DNA from 3 places in the Rossellomorea sp. ABR4_004 genome. Region 1 is predicted to be linked to each of the others. Evidence: a T-box and tRNA genes for the amino acid it is inferred to sense, from the RefSeq annotation. Region 1 holds a T-box; the other regions hold tRNA genes.

The links. The T-box of region 1 lies ahead of argS (arginine--tRNA ligase). A T-box ahead of a tRNA ligase gene usually reads a tRNA of that ligase, here a tRNA-Arg.
Region 2: it has a tRNA-Arg gene. The T-box ahead of argS (arginine--tRNA ligase) is inferred to sense a tRNA for this amino acid. The anticodon was not compared.
Region 3: it has a tRNA-Arg gene. The T-box ahead of argS (arginine--tRNA ligase) is inferred to sense a tRNA for this amino acid. The anticodon was not compared.

What each region holds. Positions count from the first base shown of each region.
Region 1 is NZ_JBSWVM010000009.1:7,109-13,307, forward strand. It holds gene ACXAF2_RS22770 (Lmo0850 family protein) at 297-446, shown strand; gene ACXAF2_RS22775 (hypothetical protein) at 530-811, shown strand; gene ACXAF2_RS22780 (diacylglycerol/lipid kinase family protein) at 977-1,876, shown strand; gene ACXAF2_RS22785 (YqaA family protein) at 1,923-2,504, opposite strand; gene argS (arginine--tRNA ligase) at 2,721-4,403, opposite strand; T-box leader at 4,452-4,655, opposite strand; gene ACXAF2_RS22795 (FtsW/RodA/SpoVE family cell cycle protein) at 4,708-5,883, opposite strand.
Region 2 is NZ_JBSWVM010000001.1:1,711,896-1,718,094, reverse strand. It holds gene ACXAF2_RS08880 (ATP-binding protein) at 1-1,453, shown strand, start outside; gene clpP (ATP-dependent Clp endopeptidase proteolytic subunit ClpP) at 1,604-2,200, opposite strand; tRNA gene ACXAF2_RS08870 (tRNA-Arg) at 2,803-2,874, shown strand; gene ACXAF2_RS08865 (hypothetical protein) at 3,160-4,410, shown strand; gene rpoN (RNA polymerase factor sigma-54) at 4,924-6,199, shown strand, end outside.
Region 3 is NZ_JBSWVM010000001.1:1,007,296-1,013,494, reverse strand. It holds gene ACXAF2_RS05485 (GerMN domain-containing protein) at 84-1,160, shown strand; gene rph (ribonuclease PH) at 1,280-2,017, shown strand; gene ACXAF2_RS05475 (XTP/dITP diphosphatase) at 2,034-2,630, shown strand; gene ACXAF2_RS05470 (metallophosphoesterase) at 2,643-3,152, shown strand; tRNA gene ACXAF2_RS05465 (tRNA-Arg) at 3,306-3,382, shown strand; gene ACXAF2_RS05460 (tetratricopeptide repeat protein) at 3,491-4,495, shown strand; gene tig (trigger factor) at 4,655-5,941, shown strand.

The DNA.
Region 1 (6,199 bases):
TCAAATGAGAGGGACGGACCTTCATAGAGTGCTTATTGAATATCATTTAGTAATAAACATTAAGTGAAATCGGTATGAGTATAGGATCCAGTGAGAATGTTTTTCCATGTGACGGGCGTTTAACTTTCGTGATATTAAAATGTGTAATGAGGGACAAAATATTCTAAGAAAAAGTGCAGAAATAGGATTATAGTTTCATTTTTAGGGAAAAGGAAAACCATTAACGATAAAGTGAAACTTTTCTTTAGAATAAACGTACAAATAGGTAACGACATTTTATAAAAGAGGTGAATAACGTGGTAAAGGAGAACGATCGCTTAAAAAAAGTGATAACGAAATTGTCGAACGTTGGTGTTAATATTTCAAAAACGAAATCAAGACGTGAAATTCTTCATTCACTGAAGCAGTATCAGCCATTACCTAAGACGTTAACCCAAGATTATTAAACTTCCACCCCGTGGAACATTGGACAGACATATTCCCCCTTTTTTCACGATATACTAAGTAGTAGTGAAGAGGAGGGGTAGGTATGGAGAGAATGATGTTTGATTTACAGGCATTAAAGGAAATCAGAAAGAAGGCAGATGAAATTTCATACTACTGTATGAGCCGAGATCAGCCAGATCCTCATCGTGTAAGCACGGCGTTAGATCAGGTATGTCGTGCACTTGCTATGTTTGCAGAAACGGAAATTCATCGAATGGAGAATCACCATATTCCTTATGATCCCGAAAGTTATATTAAAGGTCGTCTTGGAATTGCGTATCGATCTGTTCTCCAAGTCCCTCAAGAGGATTCCAATACAGCATAGTAAAAGAGGTTGACCCAAGAATTCAAGGGCTTCTAAGTCAAGAACATGATAGAAATAATCAGAAACTCTGAAAGAATCAGGACTGGTCCTTTAAGGATGACATCACTCATCGTTTTGGGTCAGCCTCTTTTTATTTACTACTATAAAAGTTAGGTGACGATATTCATGACGATGTTTTCGGATATATTGTTGGTCTGTAATGGGAAGGCAGGTCAAGGAACGTTAGAAGTTCTGTTAAAGGATGCCGTGCCCCCATTGTTAGATATCTGTACGAACTTAATCATTCATAAAACAAAAGAGAAGGGCGATGCCGAAAGAATTTGTATGGAAACGGGTCATCAATATGAACTGGTGGTCATTATGGGTGGTGACGGAACGATCCATGAGGCCATCAACGGATTGGCAGTCTTAGAAAAAAGGCCATTGGTAGGCATCCTCCCTGGAGGGACGTGTAATGATTTTGCGCGCTCATTACATATTCCCATGAATATTGGACAAGCTGTCCGGCTCATTACCGAGCGTCCTTTTGAAAAGGATATCGATATCGTCAAAGCGGACGAGAGGTATTTCAGCAATTTCTGGGGAACGGGGCTGGTCGCAGAGACGAGCGATAATATCGATGTAGGATCAAAGAGTGTCCTCGGAAAACTGAGTTATTATATCAGTGCGTTTCAGTCCATTCAGGAATCCCCAATCTTAAATGTAAAGATAACGACTGAAAATGAAGTGATTGAAGAGGAAGTTGTGATGTTATTGGCAGCTAACGGACGGTCGATAGGCTCTAACCAACTGCCGAACTGCATTGATATGGAAGACGGGTTGATGGATATTTACGTTGTCAAGAAAAGCGGATTTCCGTTATTAAAGGAATTTCTCGTTATCAAAAGTACAGGCAATATCAGCGAACAATATGACGATATTATTCACATTCAAGCAAGGGAAGCCCATATCGAACTTGGACAGAATGAAAAGCTTGATATGGATGGGGAATTATATGAAGGCACCAGGCAATCTCTCCAAGTGTTAAATAAGCATCTGCGATTTGTGGTTGGAATGTTAGAATAAAAAGAGAGCAAGGGGATTTATTCTCCCTTGCTCTCTTTTCCTATGATTATACCGTTTTCTTTCTCTTCTTTATTATCAGGTATACCAGATAAACAGCGATTAAGACGCCACCAGCCCCAAGCGTAAGAAGCGTAAAATTCTCTTCAATGAAAGGTTTTGCTTTAGCTCCAAGTGCTAAGATGATTGCACCTTCTAGGAAGAAACGAATTCCCCTTCCGATAATCGACCAGATCACAAGGACTCTGATCTTTACACCGGAAACCCCTGCGAAAATCGTGAAGATCTTATAAGGTACAGGTGTAAGTCCTGCAATTAAAAGAGCCATTGCTCCATATTTGTTAAAGTATTCCTCTACTTTTTGAATCCTTTTTTCAGAGAAGAAATACACAAGGATCGGTCGTCCAAGTTTCTTACCAATCCACCAGCCAAGAAGGGCTCCGATAACGGAAGCGATAGTGGTATAAAGTGCATACAGCAATGCGCTATCCGGATTGGCAATCGCTAATGGAATCAGTAGTACATCAGGCGGTATAGGGAAAAATGATGAGTCAGCGAATGAAACCAGAATTAGTCCCCATACACCATAATCCAGTAACCATGCTTCGAAAGCGTGAAGTAGTTCAGACATAAATTCAGTAATCTCCTTTATTGATCAAGCGTTATTTTCGATTTTAATGGAACATAAGAAAGTATATCACTTTTCACAAAAGGAGTCATGAATTATCCTGTAGGGATGGAACGAATTCACGGAAATATCCTACTTATAACATTTAACGTAATTTAAAAAAGGCTTTAAGCGAAATAATCTATTTCTCGGGAAATAGTGACAAGAAAATTATATATTCTACATTTCTGAAGGAGACTTCATTCCTAATAATCGTAATCCTTCCGCGAGGACAGCCGAAACGGCGACAACCAAGGCTAATCGGGAGGCTTGCTGGGAGTCTTCTGAAATGATTTTAGTTTTTCCGTAATAACGGTTAAAGCTTTGTGCGGTATCGACTAAATATTTGGCAATGGTTGAAGGGGCATAATATTTCCACGCTTTTTCGACCACCTCAGGAAACAAACGTAATTGTTTAATTACTTCCCAGCTTTCAGCATCGTCAAGTCCCTTAAACGTCAATGGAAGGGATTCACCCGCTTTTCTCAGAATGGATTGAGCTCTGGCGTACGTGTACTGAATGTATGGACCTGTTTCACCTTCGAAGGTGAGCATATGTTCCAGGGAGAATTCAATATCGTTCACCCGATCATTTTTTAAATCGTGAAAGATAATGGCGCCCACCCCAACATCTTTAGCCACCTCTGAAGCATTCATTAAGTGAGGATTCTTTTGTTTAATATTTTTTTCAGCCATATGAATCGCTTCTTTGAGGACCTCTTCGAGTAAGATGACTCTGCCCTTTCTCGTGGACATCTTTTTTCCATCTTTCAAATAAAGTCCGAAGGGGATATGTTTCATATCATCAGCCCAGTTAAACCCGAGTTTCTTCAGTACTTCCATCACTTGTTTGAAATGAATGGTCTGCTCCTGGCCGACAACATACAGAGCTTCATCAAAGTCATGCTGACGATGGCGATACAGTGCTGCAGCCAGGTCTCTAGTAGCATAAAGGGTAGCTCCGTCTGACTTCTTGATGAGGCAGGGCGGGAGATTTCCTTCTAAACGAACGACTTTCGCCCCTTCAGAGGTTTCAAGAAGGTCATGATCCTGAAGCATTGTCACAACTTCACCCATTTTGTCATTAAAAAACGCTTCTCCGTTATAGGAATCAAATTCCACACCGAGCAAAGAGTAAATCGTTTTAAAGGCATGAAGTGATTCCTCTTTAAACCATCTCCAAAGCTCCGTTACTTCCGGATCTCCGTCTTCTAATAGCTTAAAGGCTTTTCTTCCCTCTTTCTCAAGTGAAGGGTCCTTTTCTGCTTCCTCATGAAATTTTTTATATAAAATAAACAATTCGGCGATCGGGTTATCCTTCACTTTTTGTTGATTTCCCCACTTATTGAATGCGACGATCAATTTCCCGAATTGTGTACCCCAATCACCGATATAATTGATTTTTTCTGTTGTATAGCCGCATTTTTCGGCAATGGTGGCGATGGAATTACCGATGACTGTGGAGCGTAAATGTCCCATGGAAAAAGGTTTTGCAATATTTGGGGAGGACATATCCAAAACGATGGTTTTTTGAGTTCCAAATTCATGACTTCCGTAATCCGCACCATTCTCTAATATCGCTGAAACAATTTTCTTACCTGCTTTCACTCCATCAAACCGGATATTAACATAAGGACCGACTGCTTCCACTTTACTGAAAAAGGGAGAGGAGAGAGAATCCGCAACCTCACCTGCAATGACGTGAGGTGCTTTTTTCCATGATCTCGCCAGCTGGAAGCACGGAAAGGCCAGGTCTCCCAAATGAGAATGTTTGGGCGTTTCAATCAACTCGTAAAGATCATTCTTATTCCAATCGGACAACACATGTGTGAGTGCATCGGCTACTATTGATTTCAAATCCATCATCTACACCTCCTGAAATTAAACACAAAAAAACCCGTCTCTATATTAAATAGAGACGAGTTTAGCTCGCGGTACCACTCTTATTCCCCAAAAGGGCGCTCATTGTATAACGGGAGATCCCGGTTTTTCCCTACTAACTTCAAGAAAAACTTCTCAGAAGTGCGGTTCATCCCAGGCTTCACACCAGGCTCCCACCATCCCCGGCTCGCTTTTGATCCACGTCAGAATTACTCTCTTCATCTTCGAATATGCGTATATAATTACTACTATTTTACACATTCTGAAGACGATTGCAACCTGTAATTTAAGAATCTTCTGATGAAAACATATACGTTTTATGGTGGAACCTCATACTGAACACAAGTCCAAGGGCCAGCATATTCCCCATTAGTGAACTTCCCCCATAGCTGATAAAAGGAAGAGGAATACCGGTAATCGGAAGTAATTGAATCGTCATTCCGATGTTCTGGAACACATGGAAAGTAATCATACTGATAATCCCTGCGCATACATAGGCGTTGAATGGTTCTTTCGTGTCTAGAGCCGTTTTCGTCAGATGGTAAATAAGCAAGAAGTATAAGCTGATCACGACACTTGCGCCAATAAATCCGTATTCTTCCCCGATCACACTGAAAATAAAGTCGGTATGATTTTCAGGGATATATACCTCACCATCACTGTAGCCTTTCCCGAAGATCTGGCCGGAGCCAATGGCGTTAAGGGAGTTAATTAAGTGAAAACCTTCTAATTTTGCGTAGTTATAAGGATCTAACCAAGCATAAATACGTCCAAATTGATAAGGCTTTACATTTAAGTATTTTTCAAGCAGCTCAGGTGCCCAAATCACAAGTGAAAGGATGATTCCCCCAAGTACTCCGATAGAAGCATATATGGGAACGATCAGCTTCCACGTAATACCTGATACTAAGATGATTCCGGTCATGATGGCTAAAATGACAAGGGAAGTCCCTAAATCCGGCTGCTGCATAATAAAAGCAAGGGGGAGAAGAGTCGTCGCCCCAATTTTCAGTAACAATTGAAAATCTGTCTGTAATGTTTTACTTGGATTTAGCTCATGATGATTTGTAATGATTCGTGCAAGAGCAAGAATTAAGAACGTCTTCATAAATTCTGAAGGCTGTATCGAACCAAGCGGTCCAAGCATGAACCAGCTTTTGGCTCCGTTTCTGTAAGGGGCGATGCTTTCCGGTGAGATGAGTAATACAAGCAGCAGGAAAATCCCTGCACCGTATATGTACCAGGCAAGTCGCTTATACTGATCGGAATCAAGGAATAAGGCTCCACCAATAATAATTCCACCTACGACATACCAAAAAGCCTGTCTTATCACAAAGTTTGTCCCATATTGACCTGAAGTCTGGGCACTGCTTATACCCATAGCACTAACGATAAAAAACAACATTAATAAAAAGAGAAGACCCCAATCGATCTTGTCAGCAAATCGCTGGCGAGTTTCCATAATCAATTCACCTGAATTTCTAAAGATTTCACATTCCTAGTCTAATAGAAATGAAGGGAAATTTCTACTCATGACCTGATAAAATACGGAAGTTCTGACGGGATGTTACAGGCGTTAAACGAAATTTGTCGAAATGAATTCAATGATAAAGCCCATAGGAGTGGGATCCGACAGGGGAAGAGCGAAAAGTAATACCATTTTTTACATAATTGTGATCATTATTTGTCTTCAAAATATGAGAAGAAAGTGCCGTGGGCTTATAGCTTGACCGCGATTCCTTCCATTCCTATAACCTAAATCGAAATAATTAAAGCCG
Region 2 (6,199 bases), on a different contig from region 1:
GATACAGCTCATTGATAAGGATGGAAACAACTTATTAATGAATACGAAATTATCGGCATTGATTCGAGGGAAGATTGACGAACTTCAACAAGCAAACTATCAAACCTGGAAGCAAGCACTAGTTGATCGGGTCGAAGATAAAGAGAAACTGGATGAGTACTATGAAACGATTGTGACGGAGGGGAAGACAGGTAAGCATCTCCTTACCTATCACGTGGTGGATAGTAAAGAAGTATTCCAGGTTTATTCTGAAACCCTCTATCGTGGAGACGAACAGATAGGGACAATCTTTGTACACAGGAATATCACAAAAGAATTCGAAGTCGATCAAATGAAATCAGAGTTTGTGAGTACGGTCAGCCATGAGCTTCGCACCCCTCTATCAAGTGTGCTTGGTTTTACGGAACTGATGCTGACAAAAGAACTGAAACCGGAAAGAACGAAGAAATATTTAACGACGATCTATCAAGAAGCAAAGCGATTGACGTCCCTCATCAATGATTTCCTGGACGTCCAGCGAATGGAGTCCGGACGTCAAACCTTTGAGAAGAAATATGAAGATGTCGTTCCCGTCATGCAACATGTGATTGATACCCAGAAGGTAAACGCACCTCACCATTCCTTTAATATCGCTAGGGATACAGACTGCACGATCGTTCTTGGGGATAAGGACAAATTGTCTCAGGCATTCACCAACCTGATCAGCAATGCCATCAAGTATTCCCCGGATGGAGGTACCATCACCATCCATTTCCGTGAAGGAGAGGAGTGCATTCTTATCGATATCCGGGATGAAGGGCTCGGCATACCTCAGGATGCCATTCCAAACCTCTTCACGAAATTTTACCGGGTCGATAATTCTGACCAGAGAAGAATTGGCGGTACCGGCTTGGGCTTGACCATCGTGAAGGAGATCATCGAAACCCATGATGGGTACATCACCGTTTCATCAGAAGAAGGGAGAGGGAGCGTGTTCACCATACGTCTCCCAATCGTGACCATCGAAACCTTCAAAGAAGAAGAGAATTGCGGTGATGGGATGAATATCATCGTCATTGAAGACGATATCAATCTGGCATCCCTGTTGAAAGCTGAGCTGTCCGACAGTGGTTTCAAGGTACAGCACACGCCGTCAGGAACCGAAGCCCTGACAAAAATGCAGGAAGAGAAACCAGATGCCATCGTCCTCGATATTATGCTTGAAGGTAGCATGTCGGGGTGGGATGTATTAGAAAAGATGAAAGCGGATGAAGAGCTTTCCCAAGTCCCGATCATCGTATCCTCCGCGTTGGATGAGAAAGAAAAAGGACTCACGCTGGGAGCCAATGATTACTTGGTGAAACCATATCATCCCAGCAGGCTATCCAAAACAATCCTGCATCTCTTACTGAAAAAAGGGATGAACGGTGAGATTCTGATTCCGGTTTGTGAGAAAAAAGCTGAAAAAGAATAAAGGAGAGAGGCTTTCGGTGACGGAAGCCTCTTTTTTTGAGGGGTTACATAGATAGAAGGTGCAGGTTCGAAGATAGCAAGGTTTTTTTACTATTCCCGATAGAAAAATATAAAGCCCCTCACGGAATTCCGGGAGGGGCTTTCAGTAATTTTACTTATTGTTCATTTCATTACGAGTGATGATACGATCGATCAATCCATATTCAAGCGCTCTTTCAGCTGTCATGAAGTTATCACGATCTGTATCTTTTGAAATCACATCAAGTGGTTGACCAGTACGATCAGCCAGGATTTGATTCAGTTTTTCACGAAGGAATAGAATGCGCTTCGCTGCAATTTCGATTTCTGTAGCTTGACCTTGAGCTCCACCAAGTGGTTGGTGAATCATCACTTCAGCGTTCGGAAGGGCCAATCGCTTGCCTTTTGCACCTGCTGCAAGAAGGAACGCACCCATTGAAGCAGCCATACCGATACAAATCGTTTGAACATCAGGCTTGATGTATTGGATCGTATCGTAGATTGCCATACCCGCCGTGATACTTCCGCCAGGAGAGTTTATGTAAATCGAAATATCCTTCTCCGGGTTTTCAGATTCAAGGAAAAGAAGTTGTGCTACAATGGAGTTTGCCACATTGTCATCAATGCCGCTTCCAAGCATGATGACACGGTCTTTCAATAAACGTGAATAAATGTCATACGCACGTTCACCGCGGTTTGTTTGTTCAATTACTGTAGGAATTAAATTCATCCTCGTTCCTCCTTAGAAATCCTTTTTTATTTTTCTGAATTACTTATTCACTTTGTACTGTAATCATACACCCATGGTCAATAAAGGTCAAACTAAACGTTTCCTTTATTCCCCTGTATATAAATCCTTTCTACATGATACCCATTCATTCCTTTTTTAAACGGGAGAGTGTTTGTAAAGTTTATGGTTGCAGTAGAAGTTTATTTCCTTTGAAAATAAGTGGAGCCACCTTTTGATAAGTTACGGCGTGAAAACAAAGACCGTTCCTTTCCGCTGCAGGCAATTGCTTTCCGCGGGGAGGAAGTCGAGCCTCCTCGGGCGCTGCCCTGTGGGGTCTCGACTTTTCCTCTATTACCCGCAGGAGTCAATTGCCTTCCGCTTCAATCCACTCTGTGATTCTATTTTATGAATGACTAATTATAAGGGTAGACAAACAGAAAAACAGATTCTAATGCAAATCAAACTATTTACAAAGGAACTCCAATCAACTTTCACATCTTTAAGAAACAACCATTTATGAGGTTAGGGCTTAAAGAATAAAAATATTGCAAACAAGTATTTTCTAGCTTATAATATATATTCGTGACGGTTATTCATTTCATGCCCTCGTGGTGCAACGGATAGCACGTAAGATTCCGGTTCTTAAAATGGGGGTTCGATTCCCTCCGAGGGCGTACCAAATTACTGAAACCATTGTGTTTTTACAAAACGTGATGGTTTTTTTATGCTCTTTTTTAATGGGTGCAGTTCGTTCATAAATACCACGAAAAGCACCACGCATACCTCAAATTGCTCCTATAAATAACTTTAGGAGTGATTCCCATCAAACGAAGAAAATCTGTCTCCAGTTCACTTTCCAAACAAACCTTTCAATCTATTTCAGAAGATACTCAAGATGATTCAAGAATAATATGGATATATGGTATAATATTGAAATCAACTAATGAAGGTGAATTCCAATGGATTTAAATACTGAAGATGTCTTTACTGCTGGGGGACTACCGAGTATAACTTATTTTTCAAGGGATAATTTCCGTTTGGAAAACAAGTTAAAAAGAAGTTTAAAGATGAAAGGTAAAATGATTTCTATAACTGGTCCCACTAAATCAGGAAAGAGTGTCCTTTGCAATAAAGTTATACCTCCTGAAAATAGCGTATGGGTTATGGGTGGACAAATAAACGAAGAAGACGATCTCTGGAATATAATCACTAGCAAACTACAGATAGCAATTGGTAGAAATGATGAAGAGGCATCTGAAGATGGAAAGAAGTCTTCAATTCAAGCAAAAGGGACTTTTAATGCTTTATTTGGAAAGGCTTCAGTTGGATCAACAATTGACCGATCATCAAAAACAGGTACGAAGACAACAGATGTATATACTTTCGATAAAAAGCAGATAACAATAGATTTTTTAATAGAAAATGGTATCCCGCTTTTAATAGATGATTTTCATTATATTGATAGATCTCTGCAACTAGGTATAGTTAGGGCTCTCAAAGGTGGGGTATTGGAAGGATTAAAAGTAATATTATTAGCTGTGCCTCATAGAAGTTATGATGCTATAGAAGTCGAAAATGAAATGACAGGTAGACTTTTCCAAATAAAAATTTCACCTTGGGAAGAACAAGAACTCCTAGAAATCGCAAAGAAAGGATTTGAAGCATTAAATGTGAATTTTCCTGAAGAAATTGCGAAATACTTTGCTAAAGAGGCATTTGGAAGTCCTCATTTAATGCAAGAGTTTTGTTTATTACTTTGTTTTGAAAATGATATTTATTTTAGGCAAGATATTAAAAACTCTATTACTACTATTCCTGTCTATGAAGATTTTTTTGAAGAAATCGTTCAAACATCAACTTCAAATGTAATCTTTGAAAAATTAGCAATGGGGCCAAATAGGGGAGATAGAAAAGAACGCAACTTCAAATCAGGAAGACAAGGAGATATCTATGAAGCGATCCTTGCAGCCTTGGGTGAGATGCAAGAAACATCAAGGGTTACACCAGAGGATATTAGGCAGAAACTAGTAGACTTATTAGAGCCCAAGTCTGTTCCATTAAAACACCAGATTACTAGTGTATTAAAACAAATGGACAAGATTGCTAAGAACGATATAGAAGGTGAGCCTGCAATAGATTTTAAGGATGATATTTTGCATATCGTAGACCCGTTTTTTATGTTCTATATTCGTTGGGTTCAATTAGTTTAATATTTTTTTGAAGAGTAGTCATGAACTTATTCAAATTATGGCTGCTTTTTTGGTGTGAGTTTTGTACTAAATGGATTTTGATATGACGAAATTTACAATAATAGTAAAATATAAGGGTTTCCCTACGAGAGCGTATATTAATTCGAAGAGTTACTGTGTTTGTAAAGAGATTTTACAAGCATGGGAGTTTTGGTTTGTAAGCTCTCAATTCTACTGAATATAAATAAAAGAATCTTTTTATGACCATCACCATGACAATTGATTGGAGCGGAAGGTGCTCGACTCCTGCGGGAATAGCGGGAAAGTTGAGACCCCACAGGGCAAAGCCCGAGGAGGCTCAACTCACGCCCCGCGGAAAGCGAGCACCTGGAGCGGAAATCAACTACTGCTATCCTCGTGAAAGTTTTTGAGGGAAAAGACATATATATAGTACATACCCACCAACTACCAACGAATTCCCATTAACGAACCACCAATTTTATTGTAGAATAGATAAATGGGAGGTTAAGAATCATGAATTTGAAAGCAGGACTTTTTCAAAATCAACAATTAAAACTTCAAATGACGCAGCAGCTTTCTCAAGCCATCACCATCCTCCAATATTCTACGATGGAACTGAATGCTTATCTAGAAGCTAAGCAATTAGAGAATCCCCTTATACAATTAGAACCGCCTAAGCAAGACCCCCTTCATCAACGAGAACCTCAAACATTTAAACGAAATGCCGTCAATCACGAAAACACGGTGGATTGGTATGAATATGTATCCGTGCCAAAGAGATCCCTTGCGGATGCATTATCTGTTCAATTAAATTTGAAATCGCTTACTTCTTCAGGGAGAAAGATACTGGATGAATTAATATTTAGCTTGGATGATAACGGTTATTTGAGAATAGACGAAGAATCCTTCGTTCAAAAACATGGTCTGGAAATGTCTCAACTAGAAAACTATATTAGTAGGCTTCAGGAATTAGAACCGGCTGGAATAGGAGCCAGATCACTGAAGGAGTGCATAGCCCTTCAGTTGCAGCGGAAAGCCAATGTACCCCCTCTGGTTACGATGATTGTAGATAACCATTTTCAAGCTTTTGCAGAAAAGAAGTGGAAGGCAGTCGCCAAGGATCTTGCGGTTGAGCTAAAAGACATCCAGCTGGCAGCGGATTTCATCCAGCAGTGCAATCCGAGACCCGGATCAAAGTATTCTCATCATATCGCTGAATACATTATTCCTGAGCTTGTCGTAAAAGTGATCGATGGTCATACCGTGTCCGTATCGTTGTATGACGGTACGACTATAAACGTCACATATAATGAAGAGTACACAGATTTCCTAAAATATCACCGGGATAAGGAAGTCCAGTCCTACCTTCAGGAAAAGGAGCAGGATTTCCAATGGCTACTACAAAGTTTACGCCAGCGAAAACAAACCATCCTGAAAGTGGGAAAGATGCTTGCAGAAAAGCAGAAAGCATTCTTCTTAAAAGGACCATCAGCAATCCAGCCCTTGACCTTGAGACAGGTGGCAGAAGAAATCGATGTTCATGAATCGACCATCAGCCGTGCTGTGAAGGGTAAATATATGCAAACTCCATATGGGGTTTTTGAACTGAAGTACTTCTTTACCTCGGCGATCAAATCGGTCAAGCTCGATGATTCAGAAGCAGCTTCAGCCACATCGGTGAAAAATGAGTTACAAAGGCTTGTTGATGATGAAGACAAGAAAAAGCCACTGTCTGATCAGAAAATAGTGAACCTATTATTGGATAAAGGGTATGATGTCTCTAGAAGAA
Region 3 (6,199 bases), on a different contig from region 1:
TTTATTTTCAAAAAGTTTCGGTCTATTTTAAAGAGCGGGCTCGTATATATATTAGTACAAACTGTCTTTTAGGAGGTTTCCCAATGGCAAAAAAAGCAAAGGTGTCTATTGCTGTAACGGTTTTAGCTTCTTCTGTATATCTTTCAGGTTGTGGGTTACTTAGTTTCGGTGATGATAAAGAGAAAATCGATCCTCCTCAAGACCTATCCTACTTAAAAGAAGGGGAGAAAGTGGATACGGCTAAAGGAGAAGACGCAGAAAAAGAGGTGAGCAAGGAAGAAGCTAATGCAGAAACGGTCATGACAGAGCTTTATTTGATCGACAAAAATGGATATGTTGTCTCACAATCACTGCCGCTCCCAGGTGAAGAAAGTGTGGCTAAACAAGCCCTTGAGTATCTGGTCGTAAATGGACCGGTTCAAAATGTGCTGCCGAATGGTTTTAGAGCCGTTCTTCCGGCAGATACGCAAGTGACGGTCGATATGAAAGACGGAACGGCCATTGCCGATTTCTCTCCTGAGTTCAATAACTACCAGCCAGAAGATGAGCAGAAAATTCTTCAATCCGTCACGTGGACGCTTACTCAATTTGAATCTGTTGAAAAAGTAGAGCTTAGAGTGAACGGATATCCACTGACTGAAATGCCTGTTAACGGAACGCCGATTGATGAAAAAGGATTGACTAGAAAAGTCGGTATTAACGTAGATACTTCAGGCGTGGTGGATCCTACCAGTACAAAACCGTTAACGGTGTATTATGTATCCCAAACCGATGATAAATCGTATTACGTCCCTGTTACCAAGCGCGTGAGCTCAAATTCAGTGGATGAAGTCACCGCAGTTGTGAATGAATTGATTGACGGTCCAGGGTATTCCTCTTCGCTTGCAAGTGATTTTACAGGTGCGAAACTATTAGACGAACCGAAGCTTGAGGATGGAACCGTTACATTGAATTTTAATGAAGCAGTATATGGAAGCCTTGAAGAAAAAATGGTTTCTGAACATATGTTAAATTCTCTCGTTCTCTCTTTAACGGAGCAAAAAGGAATTAAAGGAGTCTCTGTTTTAGTGAATGGTGAAGCAACGGTAGTGTCTAAAGACGGCGAAGCCATCACAGAACCAGTGACAAGACCAGAAAATGTGAATGCAATTAGTTTTTAAATAACAATTTTTTGATATACTATTATAGAAGCATCCAAAAGAGGTTGGCATAATGCCGCCTCTTCTATTTTTGATTAGACCGTTTTTACATAACGTACGATAATACAGGAGGTAATGATATGAGAACAGATGGTAGAGAAAAGAATCAATTGCGGAATATTGAGATCGAAACTGATTATGTGAAACATCCGGAAGGATCCGTCCTTATAACGGTTGGAGAAACGAAAGTCATTTGTAATGCCAGCATCGAAGAACGAGTGCCTCCTTTTATGAGAAACAGTGGAAAAGGGTGGATCACGGCTGAATATTCCATGTTGCCAAGAGCAACGGAAACGAGAAACATTCGTGAGTCTTCTAAAGGGAAGGTTTCAGGAAGAACAATGGAAATTCAACGTCTGATTGGAAGGGCGTTAAGGTCTGTGGTCGATTTAGATGCTTTAGGAGAACGTACAATCTGGATTGATTGTGATGTCATTCAAGCTGACGGAGGGACGAGAACGGCTTCGATCACGGGAGCTTTCGTTGCTACTGCAATCGCGGTGGCCAAGCTTCAAGACAGCAAAAAAATCTCATCTTTTCCACTGAAAAGTTTCCTGGCAGCCACAAGTGTGGGGATTGTGGAAGAGCACGGGGCGGTTCTTGATTTGAATTATATTGAAGATAGCAGCGCATTAGTGGATATGAACATCATCATGACGGGTGAAGGGGAATTTGTAGAGCTGCAGGGAACAGGGGAAGAAGCGACCTTTACAATGGACCAATTGCATCAACTGTTAAAACTCGGGCAAGAAGGAATCCACGAGCTATTCCAAATTCAGCAGCAATCATTAGGTGAAATAGTAAAGAGATTTCAATAAAGGGGTGAGATTGTAGATGACAAAACGAGTGATCATAGCCACTAAAAATAGGGGAAAAGCAAAAGAATTTCAACATATGTTTGCTCCATATGGATATGAGGTACAAACATTACTAGACCTTCCTCACATTGACGATGTTGAAGAAACCGGTGAAACGTTTGAGGAAAATGCCATTCTGAAAGCTGAAACGGTTGCGGAAATTTTAGGTGAACTGGTGGTCGCAGATGATTCCGGATTGGCCATCGATGCGTTGGAAGGTCGTCCGGGAGTGTATTCTGCACGCTATGCCGGTGAAGAAAAGAGTGACGAGGCGAACATGGAGAAGGTGTTAAGCGAACTGGAATCTGTTGAAGAATCCGACCGTACCGCACGCTTTCACTGTGTTTTAGCGATTGCCGGACCTAATAGAGAAACTAAAACCGTTACAGGAACATGCGAAGGCATGATTTTACAAGAAAAAAGAGGAACGAATGGGTTCGGGTACGATCCGATTTTCTTCGTCCCTACTCTTGGAAAATCCATGGCTGAGATAACTCAAGAAGAGAAAAGTCAAATCAGCCATCGTGGAAATGCATTAAAAAAACTTAAAAACATGATCTCAGACTTTATTTAAAGGGTGAGCGGAATGAAACTATTGGTTGTAAGTGATAGTCACGGTTCAAAAGAAGAGCTGTTGGAGCTATCGGAGAAATATCATTCTACCGTAGATGCCATGGTACACTGCGGGGATTCTGAATTAAGTGCGGATGACCCGGCATTATCCCCCTACCTTGTAGTGAGGGGAAACTGTGATATGGATGCCAGGCTACCCGACGACCTTATTGAAAAGGTACAGGGCAGTTCAATCATGGCGACACACGGTCATCTGTATGGAATTAAAATGTCACTCATGAAGCTGCGTTATAAAGCAGAAGAAGTAGGAGCACAATTTGTTTTCTTTGGCCATTCACACACACTAGGTGCAGAATTGAATAATGGCACTTTGTTCTTGAATCCGGGAAGTATTGTTTTGCCAAGGGGCAGGAGAGAACGCACCTACGCATTGGTAGAAGCAAACGAGCAGCAAATAAAGGTAACATTCTTAACGCATGATCATGTGGCTCTGGACGAATTGACTCAATCCTTTCAATTGTAAAATCATTGCGAGAACCTGCCACGGCGGGTTCTCTTCCAATAGTACAGATAGAAAAAACGGTCCCGGAAAAATAAATAAAACTTTTTTTGAAAATCTGTTGACTTATTGATGCTATGTGAATATAATAAATATTGTCCTTGAAAAACAAATCACGTCCCAGTAGCTCAGCAGGATAGAGCAACGGCCTTCTAAGCCGTCGGTCGGGAGTTCGAATCTCTCCTGGGACGCCATAAATCCTACATACACAAAGCTTACCTGAAAAGGGTAGGCTTTTTTTGTTATCCAAAAGATATCATGCTAAACTAATACAAACTAAAAAATATAGGCAGGTACGTTTTATGACTAAGGGAAACCATGAAGGAAAAGGTAAAATCGTCCAGTTTCCAGGATTGAAGGACCGGCTGCTGGAAAAGGGTGTGCAGGCACTTGAGAAAGGAGAGGTCCATGAATCCTCTCAGTTGCTCACGCAAGCCTATGAATTAGAACCAGATAATCCTGATATTAATACTGCACTCGTGCTATCTCTTTATGAAAGCAAGCAGTACGACAAAGCCAGATACATATGTAAAGAGATGCTTCATGAAGGGATCGGGGACTACTTCGAAGTGGTAGATATGTATTTGATGATTCTCATCCAGCTTCATCAGCACAGGGAAGTGGTCGACACGATCAATGCCCTGTTTGATGAAAAAGAAGTGCCCTTTGAAAAAGAAGAGCATTTCAGGAAACTACTCCAATTCAGTGAAAAAGTAGTTAACGGAAAAGCGCCAATTCCTGAAGAAGAAGCATCAGAAGAGGATCAATCGTCTATCCTATCCGGGAAGAGCCTGGAGGTACAGACGTTGATCGTGGCACAGCTGGTTCATCGAAACATTCACCCGTTCGTAGGGGAGTTGCTAGCAGTTTTAAAGGATTCAGCCGCCCACCCATTTCTGCAAACGATGATCTTAAATGTTTTAAGGGAGCATGGAATGGATAAAGAAGTAGATGTAGCGAAGTTTGGGATGAAGGAGCAGGTGTCTCCTGCCGCTTTGGAAGATGTGTTCGCGTCTGATTTCTTTAAGATGATCACAGATTCTTTAGACGATCTTCTGGCACAAACGAATCCTACGCTATTTCAGCACGCTCAAGAATTACTGAAAAGGCATACCTTTCTTCTCTACCCTTTTACAATTGAGGAGGAACCGAAAGCAATCGCTTCGGTGTATGCTTACTACACAGCAGGGATGTTTGCCGATGCAATCCTGGAAGAAGAGTTAAAAAACCAGGTTGAAAGCATACAGTCTCAGTGGATTCTAACAAGACTTAAGGAGCTAGAGGAAATTTCCTCTCCTAATATTTAAATGCTCTCTGTTGAAAGACAGTGGCTGTATGTTATAATGTAATGGTTGTAATGTAAAAGTTTTTCATATATTTACGATGATAGTGCTAGATTCATACGGGACTATCTACTACTATGCGTAAAAATACAAGATCAATTATAGATTGTTGGAGGGAACAGTATGTCTGCAAAATGGGAAAAGCAAGAAGGAAACCAAGGAGTACTTACAATTGAAGTTGAAGCTGCAAAAGTAAACGAAGGTTTGGACGCAGCATTCAAAAAAGTTGTAAAACAAGTTAACGTACCAGGATTCCGTAAAGGGAAAATGCCTCGCGGAATGTTTGAAAAACGTTTTGGTGTGGAATCACTTTACCAAGATGCATTAGATTTCATCTTACCTGAAGCGTATGCGAAAGCAATCGAAGAAACTGGAATCGACCCAATCGACCGTCCGGAAATCGATGTTGAGCAAATGGAAAAAGGCAAAGAGCTTATCTTCACTGCTAAAGTACAAGTGAAACCAGAAGTGAAGCTTGGAGAATACAAAGGTCTTGAAGTAGAAAAAATGGAAACAGAAGTAACAGCTGAAGATGTTGAAGCTGAACTTACTTCACTTCAAGAAAAACAAGCTGAGCTAGCTGTAAAAGAAGAAGGCAAAGCTGAAGAAGGCGACACTGTCACAATGGATTTCGAAGGATTCGTTGACGGTGAAGCATTTGAAGGCGGCCAAGCTGAGAACTATTCTCTTGAATTAGGTTCAGGTCAATTCATCCCAGGTTTCGAAGAGCAATTAATCGGGGTTGCATCTGGAGAAGAGAAAGAAGTAGAAGTTAACTTCCCTGAAGAATACCATGCAGCTGAACTTGCTGGTAAGCCTGCTACATTCAAAGTGAAAGTTCACGAAATCAAAGCGAAAGAACTTCCGGCATTAGATGACGAGTTCGCTAAAGACGCTGACGAAGAAGTTGAAACGCTTGCTGAACTTAAAGAAAAAATCGAAAAACGTCTTCAAGAGTCTAAAAAGAACGAAGCTGAAACAGCCGTTCGTGAAACTCTTGTAAATAAAGCTTCTGACAACGCTGAAGTTGAAATTCCAGAAGTAATGGTGAAGGCTGAAGTAGACCGCATGATGCAGGAATTCGAACAACGTCTACAGATGCAAGGTATGAACCTTGACCTATACTTCCAATTCTCTGGTCAAACAGAAGAAGATCTTCGCGGTCAAATGACAGAAGACGCTGGTAAACGCGTTCGCACAAACCTAACACTTGAAGCAATCGCTGCAGCTGAAAATCTTGAAGTAACTGACGAAGAAGCAGAAGAAGAAGTTAACAAAATGGCAGAACAATACAACATGTCTGCTGACAACATCAAACAAGCTCTAGGCGGCCTTGACACACTTAAAGCTGACCTTAAAGTACGTAAAGCAGTAGAATTCCTTGTTGAAAATAGCAAAACTGTAGCATAATAAAAATAGCAAACAAGGCGCGATTTCTTCGTGCCTTGTTTTGTACAATGAACGGTCATATTACACCGTATTTTGGCTCATTCGTGTGAAAACGAACGTTTCACACGCTTTTCAAGCTTTGCTGAAAAGTTGCCACAGAAACAAAAAACGAATGAGCAAACGAGTTTGCTCCAGGCGTTTTTTGTTTCTGTGGCAAAATGAGCCAAAATACTATACTCTATCTAATAAGAAACTTTATCCATCGAACAAGAATAAGAA